Regions from separate parts of the Bradyrhizobium sp. BWA-3-5 genome, predicted to be linked through region 2. Evidence: riboswitches for the same ligand, from Rfam matches in the RefSeq annotation. Region 2 holds a riboswitch; each other region holds the start of a gene.
What was found. A riboswitch is a leader RNA that binds a small molecule or an ion and turns the genes downstream of it on or off. The one in region 2 is predicted to bind cobalamin.
Positions count from the first base shown of each region.

Region 1: another riboswitch for cobalamin. It lies ahead of RX331_RS30205 (TonB-dependent receptor plug domain-containing protein); the one in region 2 lies ahead of RX331_RS27355 (DUF1636 domain-containing protein).
Region 3: another riboswitch for cobalamin. It lies ahead of RX331_RS38470 (energy-coupling factor ABC transporter permease); the one in region 2 lies ahead of RX331_RS27355 (DUF1636 domain-containing protein).
Region 4: another riboswitch for cobalamin. It lies ahead of RX331_RS38535 (DUF1636 domain-containing protein); the one in region 2 lies ahead of RX331_RS27355 (DUF1636 domain-containing protein).

Region 1 is NZ_CP136626.1:6,293,550-6,300,975, forward strand. It holds gene RX331_RS30190 (multidrug efflux RND transporter permease subunit) at 1-665, shown strand, start outside; gene RX331_RS30195 (M20/M25/M40 family metallo-hydrolase) at 841-2,034, shown strand; gene bluB (5,6-dimethylbenzimidazole synthase) at 2,065-2,718, opposite strand; cobalamin riboswitch at 2,866-3,062, shown strand; gene RX331_RS30205 (TonB-dependent receptor plug domain-containing protein) at 3,331-5,202, shown strand; gene RX331_RS30210 (iron ABC transporter permease) at 5,196-6,218, shown strand; gene RX331_RS30215 (ABC transporter ATP-binding protein) at 6,215-6,997, shown strand; gene cobD (threonine-phosphate decarboxylase CobD) at 7,010-7,426, opposite strand, start outside.
Region 2 is NZ_CP136626.1:5,670,578-5,678,003, forward strand. It holds gene cobG (precorrin-3B synthase) at 1-601, opposite strand, end outside; gene cobN (cobaltochelatase subunit CobN) at 598-3,843, opposite strand; gene cobW (cobalamin biosynthesis protein CobW) at 3,843-4,877, opposite strand; gene RX331_RS27355 (DUF1636 domain-containing protein) at 4,874-5,248, opposite strand; cobalamin riboswitch at 5,343-5,559, opposite strand; gene cobO (cob(I)yrinic acid a,c-diamide adenosyltransferase) at 5,599-6,264, shown strand; partial or broken gene RX331_RS27365 (cobyric acid synthase) at 6,288-7,426, shown strand, end outside.
Region 3 is NZ_CP136627.1:108,397-115,822, reverse strand. It holds gene RX331_RS38500 (cobalt-precorrin-6A reductase) at 1-297, opposite strand, end outside; gene cbiE (precorrin-6y C5,15-methyltransferase (decarboxylating) subunit CbiE) at 296-1,477, shown strand; gene RX331_RS38490 (cobalamin biosynthesis protein) at 1,474-1,842, shown strand; gene cobM (precorrin-4 C(11)-methyltransferase) at 1,839-2,621, shown strand; gene RX331_RS38480 (cobyrinate a,c-diamide synthase) at 2,621-3,931, shown strand; partial or broken gene cobA (uroporphyrinogen-III C-methyltransferase) at 3,928-4,652, shown strand; cobalamin riboswitch at 4,704-4,922, shown strand; gene RX331_RS38470 (energy-coupling factor ABC transporter permease) at 4,959-5,636, shown strand; gene cobF (precorrin-6A synthase (deacetylating)) at 5,684-6,433, shown strand; gene cobT (nicotinate-nucleotide--dimethylbenzimidazole phosphoribosyltransferase) at 6,487-7,426, shown strand, end outside.
Region 4 is NZ_CP136627.1:120,017-127,442, reverse strand. It holds gene cobD (threonine-phosphate decarboxylase CobD) at 1-788, shown strand, start outside; partial or broken gene RX331_RS38545 (cobyric acid synthase) at 799-2,248, opposite strand; gene cobO (cob(I)yrinic acid a,c-diamide adenosyltransferase) at 2,272-2,859, opposite strand; cobalamin riboswitch at 2,977-3,193, shown strand; gene RX331_RS38535 (DUF1636 domain-containing protein) at 3,288-3,662, shown strand; gene cobW (cobalamin biosynthesis protein CobW) at 3,659-4,693, shown strand; gene cobN (cobaltochelatase subunit CobN) at 4,693-7,426, shown strand, end outside.

The sequences.
Region 1 (7,426 bases), 620 kb from region 2:
ATTCCTCAGGTCAGGCCCAGGAAGCGGCCACGCGCATCGCGGCTGAAGTGCTGCCGCCCGGCTTTGCTTTCGAATGGACCGACCTGACCTATCAGGAGTTCATCGCAGGCAATTCCGGCATCTGGGTCTTTCCGCTGGCGATCCTGCTGGTGTTCCTGGTGCTGGCAGCACTCTACGAGAGCCTGACCTTGCCGCTTTCGATCATCATGATTGTGCCAATGGGGCTGCTTGCCGCAATGTTCGGCGTCTGGATGTCGAAGGGCGACAACAACGTCTTCACCCAGATCGGGTTGATCGTGCTGGTGGGATTGTCCGCCAAGAACGCCATCTTGATCGTCGAATTCGCACGCGAGCTGGAATTCGCCGGCCGTTCGCCGATTCGGGCCGCGATCGAGGCGAGCCGCCTGCGGCTGCGTCCGATCCTGATGACCTCGATGGCGTTCATCATGGGCGTCCTGCCCCTGGTGCTCTCGAGCGGTGCCGGGTCGGAAATGCGCCGCGCGATGGGTGTCGCCGTGTTCTCCGGCATGATCGGCGTCACGGTATTTGGCCTGTTCCTGACACCCGTATTCTACGTTCTGTTGCGCGTCGTCACGGGACTGAAGCCACTGACAAACCATTCCGCCAGTGTAACGACCGGTCACGCGCCGGAGCCCGGTCGCTGATGCAATGCTGGGTTGCCCGGAAGCGGCGGGTTGCACGTTCAACCCGCCGTTTGATGCCTTGACGAATTCCCGCCTGCTCCGCTCTAAATTGCCCTAGCGAAGTATCGGAGCTGCCTTGCGAAACAAGGTGCCGCGAACGATGCTTCAAAGCACCGTTCGTCAAAAGGGATCCGTCATGTCCGTCGACACGCAGGCCGCCACCGATCGTCTCCTTCGCTTCCTCGCCGTCGAGGGCGTGACCGGAAAGGAGGCCGCGATCGGGCGCGAATTGGCCGCCGCGCTGCAGGAAAGTGGCGTGCCGGCGGAGGCGATCCGCCTCGACGACGCCAACACACGGATTCCCGTGCCGACGGAGACCGGCAACCTCATTGTCGACCTGCCCGGCCGCGGCGCGATGCACAACCAGCCCCGCATCATGTTCATGACCCACATGGACACCGTGCCGCTGTGCGCCGGCGCCAAGCCGAAGCTGAAGGGGCGCAAGATCGTCAACGAGGCGAAGACCGCGCTCGGCGGCGACAACCGTGCCGGTTGCGGCGTTCTCGTGACGCTGGCGTCTGAGCTGGCGAAGCAGAATCTCGATCATCCGCCGATCACGCTGCTGTTCTGCGTGCGCGAGGAGAGCGGGCTATACGGGGCACGATACGTCAAGACCGACGAGCTCGGCTCCCCTGCCATGGCCTTCAACTACGACGGCGGCTCTGCCTCCAACGTCACGATCGGTGCCGTCGGCGCGGATCGCTGGCACGTCGAGATTTTCGGCCGCGCCTCGCACGCCGGCGTCGCGCCGGAGCGCGGGATCAGCTCGACGATGATTTTGGCGCTTGCGCTCGCCGACGTGAAGGCCGGCGGCTGGTTCGGCAAGGTGGTGAAGGGCAAAAGGCAGGGCACCAGCAATGTCGGTCCCGTCACCGGCGGCGACGGACGGCCGGCCGGCGACGCCACCAATGTCGTCACCGACTATGTGCATGTGCGCGGCGAAAGCCGCAGTCACGATGCAAAGTTCTTCAAGGAGATCACGAAAGCCTACAAGGCGGCGTTCGAGAAGGCTGCAAAGAAGGTGAAGAACAGCGCCGGCAAGTCGGGCCGCATCAAGTTCAGGGCCGAGACCGACTATTATCCGTTCCGCATGAAGGAGAGCTTGCCGGTGGTCAAACGGGCAGTCGCGGCCGTGTCCGGCGTCGGCGCGACAGCGAATATCCGCGCCGCTAGTGGCGGCTTGGATGCGAACTGGATGGTCCGGCACGGCGTGCCGACGGTGACCTTCGGCGCCGGCCAGAACGAGCCGCACACGATCGACGAGTGGATCAATCTCGACGAATACGACCGTGCCTGCGCGCTCGCACTGCAGCTTGCGACCACGCGATGAACGGCCTGACGGGTCGCATGGTTACAAGAATCATCGCCGAAAAATGAAATCTCCGGCAGGCCGGCGTTCCTCCCAACCGGCGCGCTCAAGTTCTGGGCGGTCGTCGTCAGCCTGCGGATAGCCGAGGCAGAAATATCCGATCAAGCGCCAGTCCTTCGGGACATCCAGAATCTCCGTTATGGCGCAGGGATCGAGGATCGATATCCAGCCCATGCCGATGCCCTCGGCGCGGGATGCCAGCCAGATTGAAAAGACTGCGGTCACGACGGAATAGTCTGCCATCTCGGGCATCGTGCGCCGGCCAAGCCCGTGGCCGACGCCTGTCGAACGATCGGCAAACACGGCCAGGTGACATGGCGCCTCGCGCAATCCGGCCAGTTTCAGCGCGGCGTACCGAATAGATAAATCGCCGGTATAATCTCCGAGCGCATCGCGGTTGCAGGCCTCGAAATTTTCAACCACCTTCTGCCGGCGGCCGGGGTCATCCACCACCACGAAACGCCAGGGCTGACACAGCCCGACGGACGGCGCCTGACAGCCGATTTCAATCAATCGCTCCAGCAGGCTGGGCGGCAGAGGATCCCTGCGAAACCGGCGCACGTCGCGGCGCCAGCCAAACAGATCGTATAGGCGGGCGCGGAAAGCCTGGTCAAAGTGCGGCACGGCTGGCGGATCGATGGTCATGGCCTTTGCCTATGCTTCGCGGGATTTCCCGGTTTGGAGTGAGAATCGCGTGAGAACCGCGGAATTCAAAGCGCTTGCATACCCTGATCGTCAACAGCAATAGACGCCGCCTGTTCAGACCTGTTTGAAGTGCGCGCGCTATTGTGCTTATTTGGATTCGTCATCGGTGCCTTCGAAAGAAGGTGAAACGGGAATGCGGTGCGGGGCAATTGCCCCTACTCCGCAGCTGCCCCCGCAACTGTAAGCGGCATTCGCGATCCAAACGGCCACTGGGCTTCAAGCCTGGGAAGGCGGATCGCAGACCACCGCGAGCCAGGAGACCGGCCGCTGACGAGAAATCAACTCGTTCGACGGTGGGTCGACGGAAGGGGCACTATGAATTGGCTAGGATATGCTGCCGGCTCGGCGGCCATTGTTGCGTTGGCTTATTGTCACAGCGCTGCGTACGCGCGGTCGAACTCGGATCAACTTCCGCCGGTGGTGATCAATCCGGACGCTCCGCCAAAACCGGCCCGTACAACTCCCAAAAATCGAGATCGAAGCAGGGCCGGCCCGGTGCGGCCGGCCGCGAATAATACGCCTGCCCCGCCCGCACAGCCGGCGGAGGTGGTGGTGGTGACGGCCGACAGGGAGTCCGAGCCGATCAGCCGCACCGGCAGCTCGATCAGCGTGGTCAAGGGCGAGACGCTGGCAACCAGCAATCCCGGCTCGCTGGTCGACGCGCTGCGAACCGTTCCCGGCCTCGACATTTCTGAGAGTGGCGGTCCGGGTTCGACCGCGAACATCCGGCTGCGCGGCGCCAATACCGGCCAGACCCTGGTGATGATCGACGGCATCCGGATCAACGACCCGACCGCCGCGAGCGGCGATTTCGATTTCGCGATGTTTGCGCCAAGCGCCATTGAGCGGATCGAGGTGCTGAAAGGCCCGCAGAGCGCGCTCTATGGTTCGGACGCGATTGGCGGTGTCGTCAACATCATCACCAAGAAGGGCACCGGCCCGGCGCAGTTCAATGTCCGCACCGAAGGCGGCAGCTATGGCACCGCGGTGACCAACGGATCGATGATCGGATCGTCAGGCCCGTGGTCTTACGCCGTCACCGGCGCCGCGCAACACAGCAACGGCTTCTCCCGCTTTGGTTATCGGATCCCGCCGCTGGAGGCCAAATTCGGCCCGCTGGAACGCGACGGTTTCGACCGTCTCGGCGGCTCGGCCCGCTTCGGCTACGACGCCGGTGAAGGCGTACGACTGGAAACCGGTATGCTCTCCTCATTCACACGATCGGCCTATGACCAATCGACCGGCGCGTTTCCCGATACACCTTCAAGCGCGACGAGGCTTTTACAGCAGGTGTGGGGACGTGCCTCGATCGATACATTCGGGGGCATCCTGACCCATAGCCTGAACGTATTTGACACCCATATCGACCGCTCCTTCAACGATGTCACCTACAAAACCAACAAACTGCCGCAAAACACCACGTCAATCATTTCGGACTTCATCGGCAATAGCAGCGGCGCGGAATATCAGGGCAATCTGAAGCTGGGCGCTTTCGGTTCGCTGATCGTCGGCAGCCGGACACAGCACGAGACCGCCGACACCTACTCGACCAATCTGCTGCCGACCCCGGGGCCGCGAAATGCATTGCTTGGAAAAGCGCAAGACACCAATTCGGTGTTCACGTTGTGGCAGCTCCCGATCGGCGAGCGGCTGAACATCACGCTCGGCGGACGCGTGGACGATGTGGTTGATGTGGCGCGCTTCGAAACCTGGCGCGCGACGGCGGCCTACACGATTGCCGAGACCGGCACCAGATTCCACACCAGCGCAGGCACCGGCGCCAAGGCGCCGACGCTGTTTCAGCTCTACGATCCGGCCAACGGCTCGCCGGGTCTGAAGCCCGAGCAGAGCTTCGGCTATGACGCCGGCATCGATCAATCGCTGTTCAATGGCCGCGTCATCGCCTCGGTCACCGGCTTCTCGAACGACTTCAGTAACCTCATCAACTTTGTGTCGTCGACACCAACCGCCAATCCGTGCAGAGGCATTCAGACTGGTTGCTACGTCAATGTCGCCCGCGCCGAGACTAGCGGCGTGGAGGTGGGCCCAACGATCGATGTTCTGCCGGGCCTCGTGAAGTTCAACGCGGCCTACACCTACCTGCACGCGGTCGATCTTGCGACCGGGCTGGTGTTGGCGCGGCGGCCGAAAAACCTGGCGCGCTTCACGCTGACCATCACGCCGACCGACAGATGGCTGATCGAGCCCCGCATACTCACGGTCTCCAAGCGCTTCAGCAGCGCCGGCCAGACCAGCCAGGTCGACGCCTATACCCGCGTCGATCTCTATACCGAGTACAAGATTGATAAGAACTGGAAGGTGTTTGCGCGCGGCGAGAATATCCTGAACGAGCACTATCAGGAGGTTTTCAACTTCGGCACCACCGGTCCGGCGGCGTATGCGGGGTTTAGCGCCACATGGTGAGCACCGATGCCGCAAGACGACAGGTGATCGCAACCGCCGGGCTTGCTGCGCTGGTGGCACTGCTGGCGCTTGGCTCGCTCGGCATTGGACCCGTGCGGCTGTCGCCGCTGACCGTGCTCGAGGCTCTGCTCGGCGGCGGGACCGACGTACAGCGGATCATCGTCGCGGAAATTCGCCTGCCGCGAATGATCCTTGGACTGGCCATCGGTGCGATACTCGGCCTCTCGGGCGCTGCGCTGCAGGGCCTGCTGCGCAATCCGCTGGCGTCGCCTTCCCTGTTCGGGGCGCCGCAATCGGCCGCGTTTGGCGCCGTGCTGATGATTGCACTTGGCTGGGCCGACGTCCGATCCTACGCGCTGCCGGTCGCGGGAATCACGATGGCGTTCGCGTCGGTGTTCGTGCTGCTCGGCATCGCCGGAAGAAACGCCGGCCTGCTGCTACTGATCCTTTCGGGCCTGGCGATTTCCAGCCTCGCGGGAGCGGCGACCGCGCTGGTGATGAACCTATCGTCCAATCCCTTTGCCGCGCTTGAAATCGCGTTCTGGCTGCTCGGCTCGCTGGAGGACCGCAGCTTCCGCCATGTCATGCTCGCATCGCCGTTCATCATCGCGGGTGCCGCCGTGCTGATCAGCCAGCGCAGCGCCTTTCGCGCGCTGAGCCTTGGCGAAGAGACCGCGCAAAGCCTTGGCGTCGATGTCGGCCGGTTGAGATTAACGGTGATCGCGGGCGTCGCGCTGGGGGTCGGCGGCGCGGTGGCCGTCAGCGGGGCAATCGGCTTTATCGGCCTGGTCGCCCCGCATCTGGTGCGGCCCTTGATCGGCCACGATCCGGCGCGCCTGCTGATCCCGAGCGCGCTGGCCGGCGCGGCGCTGTTGCTGGCCGCGGATATCGCGCTACGGATCATTCCGTCCACGACCGATATCAAGGTGGGCGTGCTCACCTCGATCATCGGCGTGCCGTTCTTCCTCTATCTGATCGTGCGCGAACGGCGGGCGCTTGGTGGAGGCGTCGCATGAGCGGAAAGCCGATGCTGGCTGCCGAGCGGCTCGAAGTGATGCTGGCGGGCCGAACCGTCCTGCACGATGTCTCGCTGTCGCTGGCCTCAATGCAGCTTGTCGCCTTGGTAGGACCGAACGGAGCCGGCAAGACCACGCTGCTTCGCGCGCTGGCGGGTCTGGTTTCATCGACCGGTACGATCGAGGTCGGCGGCGATCATCTGTCGTCGCTTTCGCTGCGGGAGCGTGCCAAGCGTTTTGGCTACCTGCCGCAGGGCCATCTGGTGCATTGGCCGTTGCCGGCCAGGGACGTGGTCGCGCTTGGCCGATACCCGCATGGCGCCACCGATCCGGCACGGCTTTCCTCGCACGACGAACAGGCCGTGTTGCGCGCGATGCAGGCGACCAATGTCGTTGAATTTTCGGACCGCCCAGTCACGGAACTATCCGGCGGCGAACGCAGCCGCGTCGCGCTGGCGCGGGTGCTCGCGGTCGAAGCACCGATTCTGCTCGCGGACGAACCGACCGCTTCGCTCGATCCGCGTTACCAGATCGACGTCATGCTCAACCTGCGCAGCGCCGCCGACCGCGGCGTGCTGGTCGTGGTGGTGACGCACGATCTCGGGCTCGCCGCACGCTTTGCCGACACCGTGCTCGTGCTGTCGAACGGCCGGCTCCTTGCGCAAGGAATGCCCGCAGATGCGCTTTCGGAGCAGGTCATGGCCGATGTGTTCCGGATCCGCGCGTACCGCGCCGATTATCGCAACGAGGCCGTGATCGTGCCCTGGGCGGAGGCTTGAGCGATGGTCGACCTAGTCGCTCAACGCAGCCGCCAGGCGGTCAAGACCGGCAGCGTCAGGCGGCAGCCCAAACCGCAGGAGGTCGCCAGCCCAGTCGAAACGCCGGCACCAGATATGCCGCCGCGCCAGCGCGGCGTGCAACTTCTGAGCATCGGGATGCCGGGCAAGCCGGAACAACGGCGTGCCTCCGGCAATCCCAAAGCCGGCCTTGGCCAAAACCTGGTCGAGCTTGCGGGCCTGCTGTTCGAGCGTGCCGCGCGCGTGATCGGCCCATGCTTGATCGCCGAGCGCCGCGGTACCGATCAACAGAGCCGGCCCGGAACACGGCCATGGCCCGAGCGCTTCAGCGATGCGCGCGATGATGTCAGGCGCACCGATCGCAAATCCCAGCCGCAATCCGGCGAGGCCATAGAATTTTCCGAACGAGCG
Region 2 (7,426 bases):
GCCCTCGCCAGCCTCTGGCGCCGCCGGAGGTGACGAACCACTCGGCAAGCGCGAGCGAGACCTTTATGGCGTCTCTCCGCGTGACGGGATGACCATGTTCGGCGCCGTCGGCACGCACGATCAGCTCTCCCGCGAGGCTTCGCTCGACGCGGATGTCGGCGGAGGCGGTGGCAAGCACGCGCTCCATACCGCAATCGACAGCGAAGCCGAATTTGGTTGGCAGGCCGGGCGGTCCCTTCGCAAGCCCCTGCTCAAGCTCTGTGGCGAGCGAACAGGTATCATCGCCCGCAGTCCAGAACGGCGTGACCAGGATGTTGCGCCGCGCCTCCCACTCCGGATCCGGGTCGATCAAGCGCAGCTGAGAGAGTTCCTCGATCAGGGGCCGGTGGCCTTCATCGCTGACACCCCTGATCTGCAGGTTGCCCCGGCTAGTCAGATCGATCAGGCCGTTGCCGTAGCGCTTGGCCAGCGCCCCAATTCCTGCCGCTTGCTTCCCATCAAGCCGGCCACGATGTGGCCGGATGCGAACCACAAGCCCATCCCCTGACCGCATCGGCCGTAAGGCGCCGGGACACCAGCCCTTGATCGCAAACGCGCTCATGAGGCGGCCTCCCGCAGCGCGGCCGCAATCGAGTTGCGCCGGGTCCTCCAGATCGCAGCTTCATGCAATCGAGTGAAGCAATATTCGATCGCCACAAGCGCCGCCGGATTCTCTCTTGCTATGAAAGTGCGAACGTCATCGTTGCCAAGCGTCGCGTCGTAATAGAGATCGAACAGATGCGCAGGCACAGCCTGCGCGAGATGGGCGAAAGCGGCCATGTGTTCAAGTGTCGCCACTATCTCGGCCGCCCCTCGAAAGCCGTGGCGCATCATGCCGGCGATCCATTTCGGATTGGCGGCGCGCGAACGTACGATCCGCGATATCTCCTCGGTCAACGAGCGTGCATGCGGCTGATCCGGGCGCGTGCCATCGAAGTGATAGAGTGATGGGGCGGCCATGCCAAGGCGCGCCGCCGCGGCCGCAGCGCCCGCCTCGTGTGCGGCATAGTCTGCGGCTAACAGCAGATCGGTTTCCGGCAGGTCTTGCGCATGGACGAACGCATCGGCGGCGAGGAGCCTTGCCTGAATACCTGCGCGATCAGGCCTCATCGTGCCGTCGGGTGCGAATGCCCACGATGAAGCGGAAAGCCAGGCTTCGCCGGCCGCATGTTGCGATGCTTGCGTGAATACATCCGGCATCGATGCCATACCGACGCCATACTGCCCCGGGCGCGGCCCGAACACGCGCGCCGCACGATGCCGATAGGGATTCTCGTCGCCTTCGCGTTCAGAAAGCGCTTCGGCCGCAGCCACGAATAGTTGCGCAAGAGTTGAAAAGACGTCGCGGAACAGCCCCGACACGCGCAGCGTCACATCGATACGCGGCCGGCCAAGAGCGGCTGGCGCGATGATTTCGTAACCGGAGACCCGACCTGACCCATGATCCCAGCGCGGTGCGATGCCTGCAAGGTGCAGGGCCATCGCATAATCCTCGCCTGCGGTGCGCATGGTCGATGATCCCCAGAGATCAACCAGTAGTCCTTTCGGCCAGTCGCCGTGATCCTGCAGGTGACGGCGCAGCAATTCCTCGGCGAGCTTGATCCCTTGCGCATGCGCCGAGCGCGTAGGAACCGCGCGGGGGTCGACGGTGAACAGATTGCGTCCAGTGGGCAGTACATCGCGCCGCCCGCGATGCGGCGAGCCTGCCGGGCCCGGAGCAACGCGCCCACCAGAGAGCGCGTCAAGCAGCGCGCTCTTCTCCGCCTCGCCGCAACCCCCACGGCCGAACACATGCAGCCCATCGCCGAACTGGCTCTCCTTGAGATCGCAGACGAAGCGATCGATCCGAGGAATGACCTCCGCCGGCGCAGCCGAGGCGCCAAGGCCGAGATCGTCTTCCAGGCCCGCGGCCCGCGCTTCATCGCGGATCGCCACAATCAGACGCTGGCGGCGCGCGGGATCGAGACCATCAGACGTCGAATACTCATCAAGCAGTTGCTCGAGCGGACGCAAGCCTTCAGGCAATGCGGCCTGCGCCAGCGGCGGCGGCAAATGGCCGATCGTGACCGCGCTAATGCGCCGCTTGGCCTGCGCTGCCTCACCGGGATCGTTGACGATGAAGGGATAGACCACCGGCATGTCGCCAATCAGCGCTTCCGGCCAGCAGGAGGCCGATAGGGCGACGGACTTGCCGGGCAGCCACTCCAGCGTTCCATGCGTGCCCATGTGGACGACCGCATCAACCTCTTGCCGCCGGAGCCAGAGATAGAACGCGACATAGGCGTGGCGAGGCGTGCGCGAGATATCGTGATACTCGACGTCATGATTGGTGACATCACCGCGCTCGGGCTGAACGGCGATGATCGCCTTGCCACGCTGGATTGCTGCAAAATGAAATTCGCCGTCACGGCAGGCGGGATCGTTCTGCGTCGCCCCCCAGGCGCGCGCGAGGTCATCCTGCAGCTGGCACGGAAGTCTCGCCAGCTCAGCGCCGTAATCAGCAACGCTAAAGGTCAATTTCTCCTGCAGGAGAGCTGCACCAAGCGCTTCTGTTGGCTTCACGTCGAAACCGGCAGCGCCGAGATCGGACAATAGCGTTTCGACCGAAGCAAGCGCGTCGAGCCCGACCGCATGCGCAATCTGGTGCGGACGACCCGGATAATTCGAGAGCACAATCGCCAGCCGCTTCCCCCCCGCCGGCTTGTTCGCGAGCCTGTGCCAGGCGGCCACCCGATCCACGACAGCATCGACACGTTCGTCGTCGGGCATGTGCGCCAGGTGCGAGAATTGCAGTTCGGAATCGCGCGCGCTCGGCGACTTGAAACTGACCACGCCCGCTAGCAGCCGGCCGTCAACCTCGGGCAACACCACATGCATCGCCAGATCGCCCGGCGAGAGACCGCGAAGCGATTCCGCCCACTCCTCGCGCCGGGCCGTCGACAACGCGACCTGGAACACCGGACAGGATGCAGCATCGAAAGGCGTCGTCCCTTCGCCGGTGACAGCAGAGAAAGCGGTTGCATTGACGATCACCGCAGGCGTGCATTCCTCGAACTGCCGCTTAAGCCAATCCGTCACACCGGCCACCTTTAGCGAGGCGACGAACACGCCATAGCCATCAAAACCCTTCTTCCGCAGGGCTGTGATCAGCGCGTCGACCGGGGCGGTATCGGCTGAGGTGAGATAGGAGCGATAGAAGGTGACGAGCGCATGCGGCCCTCGATCGGGATTTGGCAGCGCCGCGACTGCACCACGACGCGGATCGTAGAAACCGATCTCGGGAATTTCGACTTCGCCGACGACAGGTCCCGCATAGAGACCCGAAGCTAGTGCGAGTTGTGCGATTGCAGCCTGCGCCGCAACCGTTCCGCCCTTGTCGCACAACGCCTTCAGCCGTCCGAGCGCCGACACGGGTAATGTCGAGAGCGCATCCAGGCGCGGATCGTCGCGACCGTCCGCGGGGAGCACCGCAAGCGCGATATCGCGGTCCTTCGCAAGTTGATGCAGGGCAGCCAGCCCATATGACCAGTAGGATTCGCCGCCGATCAGGCGCACCAAAATGCCGCGCGCATGCGACAGCGTCCGCTCGATATAGGTGTCGACCGACAGGGGATGACGCAGCTCCGCAAGATTCGCGAGCCTCAGCGATGGCAGTCCGGCACGGCCGCGACGCCAGCCAGAGGCGAACGCGGCAAGATCGCTGTCCGAGAACGAGAGCACGACAAGGTCTGCCGGATCTTGACCGAGATCCTTAGGGATCGCAGTCTCCTCAAGACCGCGGCTCTCGCGAAAGATGACGTGCATCAGATCTCGAGTCCAGTCCTGATGGCCGCCTCATCGATATCGTCGTGTTCACCGATCACCACCAGCTTCGAGCGCCTTGGCCGCGTGCCCCATGGCCTATCGAACTGATGCCCCACCCGCTCGCCGACCGATTGCAGCAGCAATCGCATCGGCTTGCCCGCGACCGCGATATATCCCTTCGCGCGCAATACGTTCTGCTCACGCGCAAGCCGCTTGATCGATTCGACCAGCGCATCCACGTCAGCCACTTCCGGGAGCTCGACGACTATCGAAGCAAAATCGTTGTGTTCGTGCTCTTCTTCGCCGTCGCGATGAGAAGGTCGCGAAGCGAGATCGTCTTCAGCAGCCGCTTCGAGACCAAGGATCACACGCGCATCGACTGCACCATTGACGACAGGCAGCATTGGCACGCGACGCGGCATTTCGGCGGTGATCGCCGCCTTGGCCGCTTCAAGTCCTGCCGCGCCGGCAAGGTCCGCCTTGGTGAGCAGCACGATATCCGCGCACGCGATCTGATCCTCGAACACTTCCGACAGCGGCGTCTCGTGATCGAGGTTCTGATCGGCCGAACGCTGCGCTTCCACTGCGGCAGGGTCGGGCGCAAAGCGGCCGGCGGCCACGGCCTCGGCATCCGCAAGCGCAATCACGCCGTCGACCGTGATTCGTGAGCGGATCTCTGGCCAGTCGAAGGCCTTGAGCAGCGGCTTTGGCAAAGCCAGGCCGGATGTCTCGATCACGATATGATCAGGCCTCACGGGGCGCGAGAGTAGTTGCTCCATGGCGGGGATGAAGTCATCGGCGACCGTGCAGCAGATGCAGCCATTGGCGAGCTCGACGATATTCTCGGCAGGACAGCTGGCGTCGGCGCAGGATTTCAGGATCTCGCCGTCGACGCCCTCGCTACCAAACTCGTTGACAAGCACCGCAAGCTTCTTGCCGTTCGCATTGGTGATCAAGTGCTGGATCAGCGTCGTCTTGCCCGATCCGAGAAAACCAGTGACGACGGTCACCGGAACCTTGGTGAGGGTATTCATTCTGCGGCCTCTGGCAGGACGGCGATCGGTGGAATACGGGCAAGCGACTGCTTGCGGAAGATCGCCGGCCGGCTGCGCCATGGCACAATGCCATCTGGCGCGGCCGCGTAGGCCGCAGCCCCGGCGACTACATCCGGTGCGTTTGCATCGGACAAGCGACCGTACACATAGGACCAGCGCCCAAGCCCCGAGAGCGCAATCGAGCAGCCTTGGCTGCAGGCCGACAGGCATTCGACCGGAACGACGCTGACGCCCTCCGGCACGCCAGCCTCGAGGAGAGCGCTGTGCAGACGCGCGCCCGGTGTGGTTTCGCCATCCCTTACTGCCTGGTCGGCACGACAGGTGATGCAGACGTGAAGCGTGACGGTCATCGCCCCTTCTCAACAAAAATTTGGCGGAGGCGATGAGGTACGCGAACCAATGACACACGGGTTCGCTCCCCGTCGCGGAACACCCCGTCCGCCGGTGGTCAATCGGTGCGCTGGCAGGTCTCCCGGCTTGCGGAGCAGGTTCTTCCCTCGATCTCCACCTTCCCAACCCTTAAAGGTCAGTGGCTCTTGGAGATCTCTCCGGTCACGGTCGCGGGGGCGGCTGCGCTTCAGGCTCGAGCTTTGAGGCTAGAGCCCTATCGCATTCCCTCTTCGCCTGTCGTAGGACAGGAACCAACGCCACCGCACCATTTGCCCAAGCGTGCAACTTGTCAAGCCAAAGGGACGTGCAGATGACTTCCGGATCTGATGCTGCTGAGGAAGAAACCGCGATCTCCGAATTCGCATTGGATGCCCGCCATTCGGCAAAAATGGCAAAGAAAATGGCAAAGAAGAAGGCCGCGCGCGACCGGATGATGTCCACCAAGAGTGGAGAGAGGGGGCTCATCATTGTCCACACCGGGGCAGGCAAGGGAAAATCTTCCTTGGCCTTCGGCATGATCATGCGGTGCCTCGCGCATGGCTTTTCCTGCGCCGTCGTGCAGTTCATCAAGGGTGCATGGGACACTGGCGAGCGCCGCCTGCTCACCGGACATTTTGGCGAACTGTGCCAATTCCATGCGATGGAGGAAGGCTTTACCTGGGAAACGCAGGACCGCGTCCGCGACATCGCCGCTGCCCGCACCGCATGGGAAAAGGCCAAGCAGCTGATCGCTGATGAAGCCTTGCGCATGATGGTTCTCGACGAGATCAATATTGCGCTTCGCTACGACTATCTGGAGATCGGAGAGGTCGTTGAGTTCCTGAAGAATTCAAAGCCGCCAATGATGCATGTCGTCCTCACCGGACGCAATGCCAAGCAGGAATTGATCGACGCCGCCGACCTTGTCACGGAGATGACGCTCGTGAAGCATCCCTTCCGATCCGGCATCAAGGCCCAGCCCGGCGTTGAGTTCTGACCAAGCAATCGGGATTCGATTCGATGGCGCGCGCATTGATGATCCAGGGAGCGGGTTCGGACGTGGGCAAGTCGCTCATCGTGGCCGGCCTTGCCCGCGCTGCCACCCGGCGCGGCAATCGGGTGCTGCCGTTCAAGCCGCAGAACATGTCGAACAATGCCGCCGTGACGGTCGACGGCGGCGAGATCGGACGCGCGCAGGCATTGCAGGCGCAGGCCGCAGGTGTCGAGCCGCATACCGATATGAATCCGGTCTTGCTGAAGCCGGAAACTGATGTCGGCGCCCAGATCATCGTGCACGGACGCCGCGTGGCGACGCTGCGCGCGCGCGTGCATACGCTGCGATGAAGCCATCGCTGATGGCGCCGGTTCTCGAGAGTTTCGCCCGTATCAAGGATCGCGCCGATCTTGTTCTCGTCGAGGGCGCCGGCAGCCCCGCCGAGGTCAATCTGAGGAGCGCCGATATCGCCAATATGGGCTTTGCCCGCAAGGCCGACATTCCCGTCGTGCTGGTCGGCGATATTGATCGCGGCGGTGTCATTGCGCAGCTCGTCGGAATCAAGGCCATGCTCGATCCCGACGATGCGGCCATGATTCGCGGCTTCGTCATCAACAAGTTCCGCGGCGATCCATCACTGTTCGATGACGGCTACCGGCTGATCGAAGCGCGCACATCGTGGCGGGGCTTTGGGGTCCTTCCCTACTTCGCCTGCGCTCGTGAACTTCCGGCCGAAGACGCGCTTGGGCTTACCGGCGCACGCAAGGCAGGCAAGTGCAAGATTGTCTTTTCGCGCTGTCGCGGATCGCGAATTTTGACGACCTCGATCCACTGAAGCTCGAACCTGATGTCGACCTTGTGATGGTCCGGCCTGGAGAAGCAATCCCTGGCGATGCAAAGCTCGTGATCCTGCTGGGCTCGAAGTCGACCCGCGGCGAGCTCGCCTTCCTGCGCGCCCAAGGTTGGGACATCGATCTTCTTGCGCATCATCGTCGCGGCGGTCATGTTCTTGGCGTCTGCGGCGGTTACCAGATGCTCGGACGCAGTGTGGCGGATCCGGAGGGAATTGAGGGACCGGCGGGCGAAACTCCCGGTCTCGGACTCATCGACGTAACGACGGTGATGACGCCACAAAAGACTCTGAGCCGCGTCACGGCGGTCCACG
Region 3 (7,426 bases), on a different replicon from region 2:
GCGCTCGAGCGCGATCAGTGGTATCCTGGTCGCCTCGCACGCTGCAACCGCGTTGCGGCTCATCTCGGCCGCGAAGGGATGCGTCGCGTCGACGAGATGCGTAATTCCTTCCCGTCGAATGTATTCGGCAAGGCCGCTCGCGCCGCCAAACCCGCCGATGCGCGTTGGCAGCGATTGGCCGATCGGAGCTCGCGTCCGTCCGGCATACGAATAGATCGCGTCGAGCCCGGCGCGCGCGGCGGCATCCGCAAGCAGATTAGCATCGCTCGTTCCGCCCAGAATGAGGGCGCGCATCATGGATAATCCCTGGTTGACCATTATCGGCATTGGCGAAGATGGCCTTGTCGGCCTCTCGGAAGCAAGCCGAAAGGCGCTTGGGGAAGCCCAGACCGTGTTCGGCGGCGAGCGGCATCTCGTGCTGGCAGGCATTACCGACCGCGGTCGTCGCTGGCCTGCGCCCTTCGATGCGAACTGCGTGCTGGCGTGCCGTGGCCGTCCGACGGCGGTGCTCGCCTCGGGCGATCCGTTCTGGCACGGTGTCGGCAGCAACCTCGTGGAGCGGCTGCGCAAAAGCGAATGGATCGCGCATCCCGCTCCCTCGACATTCTCTCTTGCCGCGGCGCGGCTCGGATGGCGGCTCGAATCTGTCGTTTGTCTCGGACTTCACGCATCTCCGTTCGAGCGCCTGGTGCCGCACTTAGCACGCGAAGCTCGCATCATCTGTCTCGTGCGCGACGGCAGGGCGGCCGGCGATCTTGCCAACTGGCTGACGGCGCGGGGCTGGGGCGCGTCACCGCTATGGACTCTCGCCGCGCTCGGTGGCCCGCGCGAATCCGTGACGCAGCATCGTGCCGACAGCTACGCGACCGATGCGGGCGTGGGTCCGGTGGCCGTTGCGCTCGAAGCCAATGGACCGGACGGAGTTCCGCGCAGCTCCGGCCTTTCAGACGCGCTCTTCGTGCATGACGGTCAGATCACCAAGCGGCCGATGCGCGCGCTCGCGCTTTCGGCGTTGGCGCCGAGGCCCGGTGAAAGATTGTGGGACATCGGCGCGGGCTCCGGTTCGATATCTATAGAATGGGCTCTCTGCGGTGGCACGGCGATCGCAATTGAAGCGCGGGCCGATCGTGCAGCAAACATCCGCAGCAACGCCGCGAAGTTCGGCCTGACGCATCGGATCACGGCGATTGAGGGACCGGCACCTCAGATCCTTTCAGGCCTTGAGACCCCGCAAGCGGTCTTCATCGGCGGAGGGTTCGACGCCACGATGTTCGATGCCGCCTGGTCGCGCATTGAGGCCGGAACGCGGATGGTTGCGCACGCAGTTACGCTTGAGACAGAGGCGCTGCTTTCGAGCCTGCATCAACGCCACGGCGGCGAGCTGATGCGGGTCGAGATCGCGCATGCCGATAACCTCGGCCGTTATCGTTCCTGGGAGGCGGGGCGGCCGGTCGTGCAATGGAGTGCGATGAAGTGAAGGTCGCAGGTTTGGGATTCAAGCAGGACGTCACGCTTGCTTCGCTGCGTGAAGCGCTCGACGCCGCGGGAGGTTCTGACGGTCTCGCTGCAGTCGCCACCGTTAGCGACAAGGCCGAAGCCGCTGCGCTCAAAGCGCTTGCGTGTGAGCTCAATGTGTCGGTTAGGTCCGTTCCGGCCGATGTCTTGGCCGGCATCGTCACGTCCACACAGTCCGAATTCATCAAGGCGAAGTTCGGCACGGGCTCCGTCGCCGAAGCTGCGGCGCTGGCCGTGGCCGGCCGTGGCGCGCGCCTTGTTTCGGCGCGGACCGTTTCGCAAGATCGAATGGCGACCGCAGCGATCGCGGAAGGGGACGGCGAATGACCGTGCACTTCATCGGCGCCGGGCCGGGCGCAGCCGATCTGCTCACCTTGCGGGGACGCGATCTTATCACCGCCTGTCCAGTCTGCCTCTATGCCGGCTCGCTCGTGCCCGAGGGAGTTCTCGCGTATTGCCCAAAGGACGCGCGCATCGTCAACACTGCACCACTATCGCTCGACGACATCATATCGGAGCTCGTCACCGCGCATCGTGAGGGAAAGGACGTCGCACGGCTGCATTCTGGAGATCTCTCGATCTGGTCGGCGATGGGCGAGCAATTGCGCCGGCTGAGTGCGCTGCAAATTCCCTATTCAATCACGCCAGGCGTGCCGGCCTTTTCCGCCGCCGCGGCAGTGCTCGCGGCCGAGCTCACGCTGCCGGGTCGCACGCAATCCGTCGTGCTGACCCGAATGCCGGGCAGGGCGAGCGCGATGCCGGAGGGCGAAAAACTCGCCGCGTTCGCTGCCACCGGTGCGGTGCTGGCAATCCATCTCTCGATCCATCTGCTTTCCAAGGTGATTGATGAGCTGACCACGTACTATGGAGCAGACTGCCCGGTCGCGATCGTGTGGCGCGCGAGCTGGCCGGATCAGCGCATCATTCGCGCCACGCTCGGTACGCTGGATTCTGCCGCAAGCACCGAGCTCGAGCGCACGGCCGTCATTCTGGTCGGCCGCACACTGGGTTCGGAAGATTTCGGAGAAAGCCGCTTGTATGCTGCCGACTATGACCGCCGCTATCGGCCGCTCGGGCCGACGCCGCGCTTTCCGGAAGGCTCGTGATGGCGGCGAGCCTCGTCATCTCGGCGCCTGCATCCGGTGTCGGCAAGACGACGCTGACGCTGGCATTGGCACGCGCCTATCGCGATCGCGGGCTGAAGGTGCAGTGCTTCAAGAGCGGGCCCGATTATATCGACCCGGCCTTTCATGCGGCCGCCACGGGACGCACTTCGGTGAATATTGATAGCTGGGCCATGCGTCGTGAGGCGATCGAATCGGTCGCATCGCACGGACGCGATGCGGACCTCATTCTGGCTGAAGGTTCGATGGGCCTGTTCGACGGCGTTGCCGCGCCAGGCGTTTCGGGGACCGGCGCGACCGCCGATATCGCCGAGATGATGGGTTGGCCGGTCCTGCTCGTGATCGATCCTTCCGGACAGGCGCAAACTGCCGCGGCGGTGGCTGCGGGACTGCGCGATTTCCGCGCGGGCGTGCGTCTTGCCGGCGTCGTTCTCAACCGCGTCGCCAGCGCGCGGCACGAAGACCTGGTGCGGCGCGCCCTGGCAGGGGCAGGCATTTCGGTGTTCGGGGCGTTGCCCCGCCACGCCGCGATCACTATGCCGAAGCGGCACCTGGGCCTCGTGCAAGCCGAGGAGCAGGCTGAGGTTAACGAGCTTATTGCAGAGGCCGCACGCATCGCCGCCGAGCACGTCGATCTCGATGCGGTGCTGCAATCGGCATGCACCTGGATGGCGTCACGCGACACACACGGCCTAAGCGTCACGCCACCCGGACAACGCATCGCGCTCGCACGCGACGCTGCATTCTCGTTCGTCTATACGCACATGCTGGAGGCTTGGCGCGCAGCCGGAGCCGAGATCGTGACTTTCTCGCCGCTCGCCGATGAAGGCCCTGATGATAGTGCCGACGTCTGCTGGCTGCCGGGCGGCTATCCGGAATTGCACGCTGGCCAACTCGCGACAAATCGCCGATTTCGCCGCACGCTAACATCCTTTGCGGAGACACGGCCGGTGCATGGCGAATGCGGCGGCTATATGGTGCTGGGCTCCGCCTTGACCGACGCCAATGACGTACATCATGAGATGACGGGATTGCTCGGCCTGGAAACGAGTTTTGCCCAACGTAGCATGCATCTGGGCTACCGGCTTGCGGAGCTTGCGGTGCCAATGCCCGGGCATAAGGCCGGCGCGCGTCTGCGCGGCCACGAATTCCATTACTCCACCATTGTCTCTCAGCCCGATACGCGCCTGGCTATCGTGCGTGACGCGACCGGCGCGGTCGTTGCGGAGACCGGCTCGCGGCGCGGATACGCCAGTGGAACGTTCTTCCACCTCATTGCGGAGGACCGGTGAGCGGCTTTGCTTCCTTTGTCTCGGCTGGTCCAGGCGATCCTGAGCTCCTGACGCTCAAGACGGCCGCGCGTCTGCGCGCCGCCTATGTCGTGCTCTATGACGACCTTTCCTCGGGCGCGATCCTCGATCACGCCCGCCCCGGGGCCAATCTGGTGGCGGTCGGCAAGCGTGCAGGCCGGCCCTCGGTCAAACAGGAGCATGTCAACCGGCTGCTCATCGACTACGCCGCCGCAGGTGGGGGCGTCGTTCGCTTGAGATCGGAAGACGCCGGCATCTTCCGCCGGCTTGAACAGGAGATCGAAGCGCTGCGCGCGGCGGGCATCAGCTACGAGATCATTCCGCGCGTTACCTCGGCCTGCGTTGCGGCAGCGCGGTCCAACATTCCACTGACCCGCCGGCATACCTCGCGCCGCCTCCAGCTCGTGACCGGCGCTGATATCACTGGGCAATTGCCCGAAAATCTCAATTGGGCGGCGCTCGCCCATAAGGAATCGACGACTTTGGTCTATATGGGCAAGCGGACATTTCCGGCGCTCGTGGCAAGACTGATCGAGCACGGCATGGCTCCCGATACGTCGTCGCTGTTTGCCGAGTCTATCGGCGGCGCCGAACAGGCGGCTTGTCCGTACGACGATTGCGAAGCTCGCAGACCCAGCTCGCGCAAACCGACGCCGCAACGACGGTCATTCGTTTCGGCGCGCTGGCGGGCGAGGCTACGTGATGATGCCGTCGCCCGATCTCGCGAGCCCCTTGACGCGTCCTCTTCGGAAGGAGCACACAGTGCAGCCAAGGTGCTCGAAGCGGCGCAAAGCGCCGGAGCATAATCGGGAACGGGGAAGGGCGGACCCAATTGCGGTACCCGAAGCCCCGGCCGCCCCCGCGACTGTAAGCGGTGAGGGGCTCCGATCCGCCGCTGGGCCGTCAGCTCGGGAAGGCCGGAGACCCGTTTCGACCGCGAGCCAGGAGATCGGCCCTGCAGCTTTCAACACCAAAGCCGTCGGGTGGGACGGCAGAAGGGACGTAGATCATGCATATCGAACCAGGTATCGTTACGGGCGCCAAGCTCGTGCTGAGTTACGCGACAGGTGCCGCCGCCGCGGGCTGCGCATTGAAGCTTGCGGCAGAGACCGTGCGCGAGCAGGGAATCGTTTCCTTGGCGGTGCGCACCGTCGCAACAACAGTCCTGGTCTTCTCGTTCTTCGAACTCCTGCCGCATTTCCGGGTCGGCGTCTCGGAGGTGCATTTCATTCTCGGCTCGACACTGTTCCTCTTGTTCGGCGCAGCGCCAGCCGCGTTCGGGTTGGCGCTTGGTCTTCTGCTTCAGGGGCTGCTCTTCGTACCTGCCGACCTGCCGCAATACGGCATGAACGTGACCACGCTGCTGGTGCCGCTGTTTGCGATCCAGGTGCTGGCCGGGCGGATCATTCCCCGCAACACCGCCTTTGTTGACCTGCAATATCGCCAGGCGCTTGCGCTTTCGACCGCCTATCAATCCGGCATCGTGTTGTGGGTCGCTTTCTGGGCGCTGTATGGTGCGGGCTTTGCGGCCGAGAACCTCACTTCCATTGCGTCTTTCGCCGCTTCTTACGCGATCGTCGTGGTCATCGAGCCGCTAGCTGATCTAGCCGTGCTGGCATTGGCGAAATCGATGCGTGGCGTGACGGCGAACGGCCTCGTCACCTACCGCCTGCACAACGCCGCATAAGATTAAGTGAGGGCGGTCGCAGGCAGCGGCCGCCCTTCGCATAAGCTATGCTGACGCTCTCCCTGATAGGCATCGGTTGCGGCGATCCCGAGCAGCTTACGCTTGCTGCCGTGCGCGCGATCAACGCCGCCGATCTCGTTCTCATCCCGCGCAAGGGGGACGTGAAATCCGATCTCGCCGAATTGCGGCGGACGATCTGCGCGCAGGTGCTTGACAACGACCGGACGCGGATCGCCGAGTTCGTCATACCGGTGCGTGACGCCGGCCAAGAGGATTACCGCAAGGGCGTGGATGAATGGCACGATGCCTTGGCCTCGACCTGGTCGCACGAAATTGCGCAGCATCTCGGGAGTGAGGGGCGCGTTGCCCTGCTGATCTGGGGAGATCCTTCGCTATACGATTCGAGCCTGCGGATCGCGCGAAGGCTTGATCCGTTGCCAGCCATCGAGGTCGTCCCCGGTATCACGTCAATCCAGGCGCTTTGCGCGGCACATTCGCTGCCGTTGAACGAAATAGGCGAGCCTTTCCTGGTGACAACGGGACGACGGCTGCGCGAAGGCGGTTGGCCGCACGGCACGAACACCGTGGTCGTGATGCTCGATGGCGGTGCGGCGTTTCAGTCGCTCGATCCGGCAGGGCTGCACATCTGGTGGGGCGCCTATCTCGGCATGGGTGAGGAGATCACGATGTCGGGTGCGCTGGCCGAAGTGGGTCCAAGCATCGTCGCCGCTCGACAGCAAGCGCGCGAAAGGCAGGGCTGGATCATGGACAGCTACATTCTCAAGCGCGGATCGTAGCGCTCCCCGCGCGCGGGCTCGCTCGTAACGACAACATGCAACGGCAGGACATCATGCTACCGGAGTGGGTCTATCAGGAGTGCCCCGACGTTTCAGTCATCCATCGCGATGCAGCGCTGGCCCGTCAGGCTGAACTTACCAAACCAGACGGCGCACTCGGCCGGCTCGAGCATCTCGCGATCGAACTCGCCGGTCTGCAACAAACGGAGCAGCCGCGGGCCCAAAGCGCGCCGATCATCGTCTTCGCTGGCGATCATGGGATCGTCGCCCAAGGCGTATCGGCCTATCCGCAGGAAGTCACGATCGCGATGATGTCCAACTTCGCCTCGGGCGGCGCCGCAATTTCGATTCTGGCGCGCGAGCTGGGCTTGAGTCTTGAGATCGTCGATGCGGGCACGCTCGCGGAAGTTCCGATCGAGGGTGTCGTGACTGACAAGCCGCGGCGGAGTAGCCGCGACTTTAGCCAGGAAGCGGCACTTGAGCCTGCGGAGTTGGCCTTAGCCCTTGACTGCGGCAAGCGCGCGGTTCTGCGGGCTGCCACGAAAGAACCCGATCTTCTGATCCTTGGCGACATGGGTATCGGCAATACCACGACTTCGGCGGCAATCGCCGCCGCCCTGCTCGGCGTGAGCGCCGAGCAGGTGGCCGGCAGCGGAACGGGCCTAGATGCAGCAAAGCGCGCACGTAAGGCGCACCTGATAGACGGCGCGTTGGCTCGTCATGGGCTCACAATAGCAGGTACTGCTCCCGACCGGATCCTGTGCGCCGTCGGCGGTCTGGAAATTGCGGCGATCACTGGCGCGATCATCGCCGCCGCACAGCGTCGCGTTCCGCTTCTGATCGACGGCTTCATCGTTTCCGTCGAGGCATTGGCAGCGGTGCGTCTCAATCCTTCCTGTCGGCGATTTCTTTTATTCTCCCATCAATCGGCAGAGCAGGGGCACTGCCTGGTTCTTCAGGCCTTGAGCGCCAAGCCACTATTCAATCTGGATC
Region 4 (7,426 bases), on a different replicon from region 2:
CGCGAGAGAACTACGCCACCAAGGCACCAATCGTGGCGCTCGGTGGCGTACAAGCGGCCATCCAGTTGTTGCCGAGTCTTTCATCGCGCGGTCGGGCGCGGATTCTCGCGCCGACCTATAACGAATACGCGGCGGTTTTTTCCGCGGCAGCCTGGGACGTGGCCGAGGTTTTTGATCTCGAAGGGCTGCAGGGAGCGGATATCGCCGTGGTCGTCCATCCCAACAATCCAGACGGCCGATGCTTTGATCCAAGCGAACTGCTGGCGCTTTTGCCGCGCGTCGGTCGACTCGTCGTCGACGAAAGCTTCGCTGATGCCGTTTCGGGCTTGTCGCTGGCACCCGAGGCGGGACGGCCGGGGCTGTTACTCCTGCGATCGTTCGGAAAATTCTACGGGCTTGCGGGACTGCGCCTCGGTTTCGCGCTCGGCAGCGAGGCCGATGTCGCTGCGCTGGCCGCGATGGTCGGCCCGTGGCCGATTTCGGGTGCAGCGATTGTGATCGGACGGCGCGCCTTGCTTGATCGCGATTGGGCAAACGCGACCTCGACGCGTCTGGCACGCGATTGCCTCCGCCTGGATGCTGAAGTGCAATCACAGGGCTGGACATTGGTCGGCGGCACGCCGCTGTTCCGGCTCTATGAAACTGGCGAGGCACGCGCCGCGCAGCAGAAGCTCGCGCGCCACCAGATATGGTCGCGCATATTTGGGAAGCGGCCGGGATGGCTGCGGCTTGGCTTGCCGGGTGACGAGACGGAATGGGCGCGGTTTTCCGCCACAATCTCGCCTTGATCGCCCCTCCTCAGCGGGCAAGCGTAAGCAGGCCTTCGACATCGAGATAGGTATCGATGTAATCGGCAAGCGTATCGAGCGCGCTCTCCACCCTGGCGCGGTATTGCTGGTCCGCGGCCGGAATGTCTAGTTGTGCGAGAAATGTCTTGCGGAAACTGTCGGAAGCGAACAGGCCGTGCAGATAGCTGCCATACACGCGGCCGTCGCTGGATACCGCGCCTTCCGGCGCTCCGCCAAGCAAAGCAAATGGCCGTGCACGATCCGGCCCGTCGGTATGTCCGATGTGAATCTCGTAAGCCTCGATCTGCCGGTTCGTCGCAGCGTGGACCGCCGTGACGCGGCTCAGAGTCTTTTGTGGCGTCATCACCGTCGTTACGTCGATGAGTCCGAGACCGGGAGTTTCGCCCGCCGGTCCCTCAATTCCCTCCGGATCCGCCACACTGCGTCCGAGCATCTGGTAACCGCCGCAGACGCCAAGAACATGACCGCCGCGACGATGATGCGCAAGAAGATCGATGTCCCAACCTTGGGCGCGCAGGAAGGCGAGCTCGCCGCGGGTCGACTTCGAGCCCAGCAGGATCACGAGCTTTGCATCGCCAGGGATTGCTTCTCCAGGCCGGACCATCACAAGGTCGACATCAGGTTCGAGCTTCAGTGGATCGAGGTCGTCAAAATTCGCGATCCGCGACAGCGCGAAAAGACAATCTTGCACTTGCCTGCCTTGCGTGCGCCGGTAAGCCCAAGCGCGTCTTCGGCCGGAAGTTCACGAGCGCAGGCGAAGTAGGGAAGGACCCCAAAGCCCCGCCACGATGTGCGCGCTTCGATCAGCCGGTAGCCGTCATCGAACAGTGATGGATCGCCGCGGAACTTGTTGATGACGAAGCCGCGAATCATGGCCGCATCGTCGGGATCGAGCATGGCCTTGATTCCGACGAGCTGCGCAATGACACCGCCGCGATCAATATCGCCGACCAGCACGACGGGAATGTCGGCCTTGCGGGCAAAGCCCATATTGGCGATATCGGCGCTCCTCAGATTGACCTCGGCGGGGCTGCCGGCGCCCTCGACGAGAACAAGATCGGCGCGATCCTTGATACGGGCGAAACTCTCGAGAACCGGCGCCATCAGCGATGGCTTCATCGCAGCGTATGCACGCGCGCGCGCAGCGTCGCCACGCGGCGTCCGTGCACGATGATCTGGGCGCCGACATCAGTTTCCGGCTTCAGCAAGACCGGATTCATATCGGTATGCGGCTCGACACCTGCGGCCTGCGCCTGCAATGCCTGCGCGCGTCCGATCTCGCCGCCGTCGACCGTCACGGCGGCATTGTTCGACATGTTCTGCGGCTTGAACGGCAGCACCCGATTGCCGCGCCGGGTGGCAGCGCGGGCAAGGCCGGCCACGATGAGCGACTTGCCCACGTCCGAACCCGCTCCCTGGATCATCAATGCGCGCGCCATCGAATCGAATCCCGATTGCTTGGTCAGAACTCAACGCCGGGCTGGGCCTTGATGCCGGATCGGAAGGGATGCTTCACGAGCGTCATCTCCGTGACAAGGTCGGCGGCGTCGATCAATTCCTGCTTGGCATTGCGTCCGGTGAGGACGACATGCATCATTGGCGGCTTTGAATTCTTCAGGAACTCAACGACCTCTCCGATCTCCAGATAGTCGTAGCGAAGCGCAATATTGATCTCGTCGAGAACCATCATGCGCAAGGCTTCATCAGCGATCAGCTGCTTGGCCTTTTCCCATGCGGTGCGGGCAGCGGCGATGTCGCGGACGCGGTCCTGCGTTTCCCAGGTAAAGCCTTCCTCCATCGCATGGAATTGGCACAGTTCGCCAAAATGTCCGGTGAGCAGGCGGCGCTCGCCAGTGTCCCATGCACCCTTGATGAACTGCACGACGGCGCAGGAAAAGCCATGCGCGAGGCACCGCATGATCATGCCGAAGGCCAAGGAAGATTTTCCCTTGCCTGCCCCGGTGTGGACAATGATGAGCCCCCTCTCTCCACTCTTGGTGGACATCATCCGGTCGCGCGCGGCCTTCTTCTTTGCCATTTTCTTTGCCATTTTTGCCGAATGGCGGGCATCCAATGCGAATTCGGAGATCGCGGTTTCTTCCTCAGCAGCATCAGATCCGGAAGTCATCTGCACGTCCCTTTGGCTTGACAAGTTGCACGCTTGGGCAAATGGTGCGGTGGCGTTGGTTCCTGTCCTACGACAGGCGAAGAGGGAATGCGATAGGGCTCTAGCCTCAAAGCTCGAGCCTGAAGCGCAGCCGCCCCCGCGACCGTGACCGGAGAGATCTCCAAGAGCCACTGACCTTTAAGGGTTGGGAAGGTGGAGATCGAGGGAAGAACCTGCTCCGCAAGCCGGGAGACCTGCCAGCGCACCGATTGACCACCGGCGGACGGGGTGTTCCGCGACGGGGAGCGAACCCGTGTGTCATTGGTTCGCGTACCTCATCGCCTCCGCCAAATTTTTGTTGAGAAGGGGCGATGACCGTCACGCTTCACGTCTGCATCACCTGTCGTGCCGACCAGGCAGTAAGGGATGGCGAAACCACACCGGGCGCGCGTCTGCACAGCGCTCTCCTCGAGGCTGGCGTGCCGGAGGGCGTCAGCGTCGTTCCGGTCGAATGCCTGTCGGCCTGCAGCCAAGGCTGCTCGATTGCGCTCTCGGGGCTTGGGCGCTGGTCCTATGTGTACGGTCGCTTGTCCGATGCAAACGCACCGGATGTAGTCGCCGGGGCTGCGGCCTACGCGGCCGCGCCAGATGGCATTGTGCCATGGCGCAGCCGGCCGGCGATCTTCCGCAAGCAGTCGCTTGCCCGTATTCCACCGATCGCCGTCCTGCCAGAGGCCGCAGAATGAATACCCTCACCAAGGTTCCGGTGACCGTCGTCACTGGTTTTCTCGGATCGGGCAAGACGACGCTGATCCAGCACTTGATCACCAATGCGAACGGCAAGAAGCTTGCGGTGCTTGTCAACGAGTTTGGTAGCGAGGGCGTCGACGGCGAGATCCTGAAATCCTGCGCCGACGCCAGCTGTCCTGCCGAGAATATCGTCGAGCTCGCCAATGGCTGCATCTGCTGCACGGTCGCCGATGACTTCATCCCCGCCATGGAGCAACTACTCTCGCGCCCCGTGAGGCCTGATCATATCGTGATCGAGACATCCGGCCTGGCTTTGCCAAAGCCGCTGCTCAAGGCCTTCGACTGGCCAGAGATCCGCTCACGAATCACGGTCGACGGCGTGATTGCGCTTGCGGATGCCGAGGCCGTGGCCGCCGGCCGCTTTGCGCCCGACCCTGCCGCAGTGGAAGCGCAGCGTTCGGCCGATCAGAACCTCGATCACGAGACGCCGCTGTCGGAAGTGTTCGAGGATCAGATCGCGTGCGCGGATATCGTGCTGCTCACCAAGGCGGACCTTGCCGGCGCGGCAGGACTTGAAGCGGCCAAGGCGGCGATCACCGCCGAAATGCCGCGTCGCGTGCCAATGCTGCCTGTCGTCAATGGTGCAGTCGATGCGCGTGTGATCCTTGGTCTCGAAGCGGCTGCTGAAGACGATCTCGCTTCGCGACCTTCTCATCGCGACGGCGAAGAAGAGCACGAACACAACGATTTTGCTTCGATAGTCGTCGAGCTCCCGGAAGTGGCTGACGTGGATGCGCTGGTCGAATCGATCAAGCGGCTTGCGCGTGAGCAGAACGTATTGCGCGCGAAGGGATATATCGCGGTCGCGGGCAAGCCGATGCGATTGCTGCTGCAATCGGTCGGCGAGCGGGTGGGGCATCAGTTCGATAGGCCATGGGGCACGCGGCCAAGGCGCTCGAAGCTGGTGGTGATCGGTGAACACGACGATATCGATGAGGCGGCCATCAGGACTGGACTCGAGATCTGATGCACGTCATCTTTCGCGAGAGCCGCGGTCTTGAGGAGACTGCGATCCCTAAGGATCTCGGTCAAGATCCGGCAGACCTTGTCGTGCTCTCGTTCTCGGACAGCGATCTTGCCGCGTTCGCCTCTGGCTGGCGTCGCGGCCGTGCCGGACTGCCATCGCTGAGGCTCGCGAATCTTGCGGAGCTGCGTCATCCCCTGTCGGTCGACACCTATATCGAGCGGACGCTGTCGCATGCGCGCGGCATTTTGGTGCGCCTGATCGGCGGCGAATCCTACTGGTCATATGGGCTGGCTGCCCTGCATCAACTTGCGAAGGACCGCGATATCGCGCTTGCGGTGCTCCCCGCGGACGGTCGCGACGATCCGCGCCTGGATGCGCTCTCGACATTACCCGTGTCGGCGCTCGGACGGCTGAAGGCGTTGTGCGACAAGGGCGGAACGGTTGCGGCGCAGGCTGCAATCGCACAACTCGCACTAGCTTCGGGTCTCTATGCGGGACCTGTCGTCGGCGAAGTCGAAATTCCCGAGATCGGTTTCTACGATCCGCGTCGTGGTGCAGTCGCGGCGCTGCCAAATCCCGATCGAGGGCCGCATGCGCTCGTCACCTTCTATCGCTCCTATCTCACCTCAGCCGATACCGCCCCGGTCGACGCGCTGATCACAGCCCTGCGGAAGAAGGGTTTTGATGGCTATGGCGTGTTCGTCGCCTCGCTAAAGGTGGCCGGTGTGACGGATTGGCTTAAGCGGCAGTTCGAGGAATGCACGCCTGCGGTGATCGTCAATGCAACCGCTTTCTCTGCTGTCACCGGCGAAGGGACGACGCCTTTCGATGCTGCATCCTGTCCGGTGTTCCAGGTCGCGTTGTCGACGGCCCGGCGCGAGGAGTGGGCGGAATCGCTTCGCGGTCTCTCGCCGGGCGATCTGGCGATGCATGTGGTGTTGCCCGAGGTTGACGGCCGGCTGCTAGCGGGCGTGGTCAGTTTCAAGTCGCCGAGCGCGCGCGATTCCGAACTGCAATTCTCGCACCTGGCGCACATGCCCGACGACGAACGTGTCGATGCTGTCGTGGATCGGGTGGCCGCCTGGCACAGGCTCGCGAACAAGCCGGCGGGGGGGAAGCGGCTGGCGATTGTGCTCTCGAATTATCCGGGTCGTCCGCACCAGATTGCGCATGCGGTCGGGCTCGACGCGCTTGCTTCGGTCGAAACGCTATTGTCCGATCTCGGCGCTGCCGGTTTCGACGTGAAGCCAACAGAAGCGCTTGGTGCAGCTCTCCTGCAGGAGAAATTGACCTTTAGCGTTGCTGATTACGGCGCTGAGCTGGCGAGACTTCCGTGCCAGCTGCAGGATGACCTCGCGCGCGCCTGGGGGGCGACGCAGAACGATCCCGCCTGCCGTGACGGCGAATTTCATTTTGCAGCAATCCAGCGTGGCAAGGCGATCATCGCCGTTCAGCCCGAGCGCGGTGATGTCACCAATCATGACGTCGAGTATCACGATATCTCGCGCACGCCTCGCCACGCCTATGTCGCGTTCTATCTCTGGCTCCGGCGGCAAGAGGTTGATGCGGTCGTCCACATGGGCACGCATGGAACGCTGGAGTGGCTGCCCGGCAAGTCCGTCGCCCTATCGGCCTCCTGCTGGCCGGAAGCGCTGATTGGCGACATGCCGGTGGTCTATCCCTTCATCGTCAACGATCCCGGTGAGGCAGCGCAGGCCAAGCGGCGCATTAGCGCGGTCACGATCGGCCATTTGCCGCCGCCGCTGGCGCAGGCCGCATTGCCTGAAGGCTTGCGTCCGCTCGAGCAACTGCTTGATGAGTATTCGACGTCTGATGGTCTCGATCCCGCGCGCCGCCAGCGTCTGATTGTGGCGATCCGCGATGAAGCGCGGGCCGCGGGCCTGGAAGACGATCTCGGCCTTGGCGCCTCGGCTGCGCCGGCGGAGGTCATTCCTCGGATCGATCGCTTCGTCTGCGATCTCAAGGAGAGCCAGTTCGGCGATGGGCTGCATGTGTTCGGCCGTGGGGGTTGCGGCGAGGCGGAGAAGAGCGCGCTGCTTGACGCGCTCTCTGGTGGGCGCGTTGCTCCGGGCCCGGCAGGCTCGCCGCATCGCGGGCGGCGCGATGTACTGCCCACTGGACGCAATCTGTTCACCGTCGACCCCCGCGCGGTTCCTACGCGCTCGGCGCATGCGCAAGGGATCAAGCTCGCCGAGGAATTGCTGCGCCGTCACCTGCAGGATCACGGCGACTGGCCGAAAGGACTACTGGTTGATCTCTGGGGATCATCGACCATGCGCACCGCAGGCGAGGATTATGCGATGGCCCTGCACCTTGCAGGCATCGCACCGCGCTGGGATCATGGGTCAGGTCGGGTCTCCGGTTACGAAATCATCGCGCCAGCCGCTCTTGGCCGGCCGCGTATCGATGTGACGCTGCGCGTGTCGGGGCTGTTCCGCGACGTCTTTTCAACTCTTGCGCAACTATTCGTGGCTGCGGCCGAAGCGCTTTCTGAACGCGAAGGCGACGAGAATCCCTATCGGCATCGTGCGGCGCGCGTGTTCGGGCCGCGCCCGGGGCAGTATGGCGTCGGTATGGCATCGATGCCGGATGTATTCACGCAAGCATCGCAACATGCGGCCGGCGAAGCCTGGCTTTCCGCTTCATCGTGGGCATTCGCACCCGACGGCACGATGAGGCCTGATCGCGCAGGTATTCAGGCAAGGCTCCTCG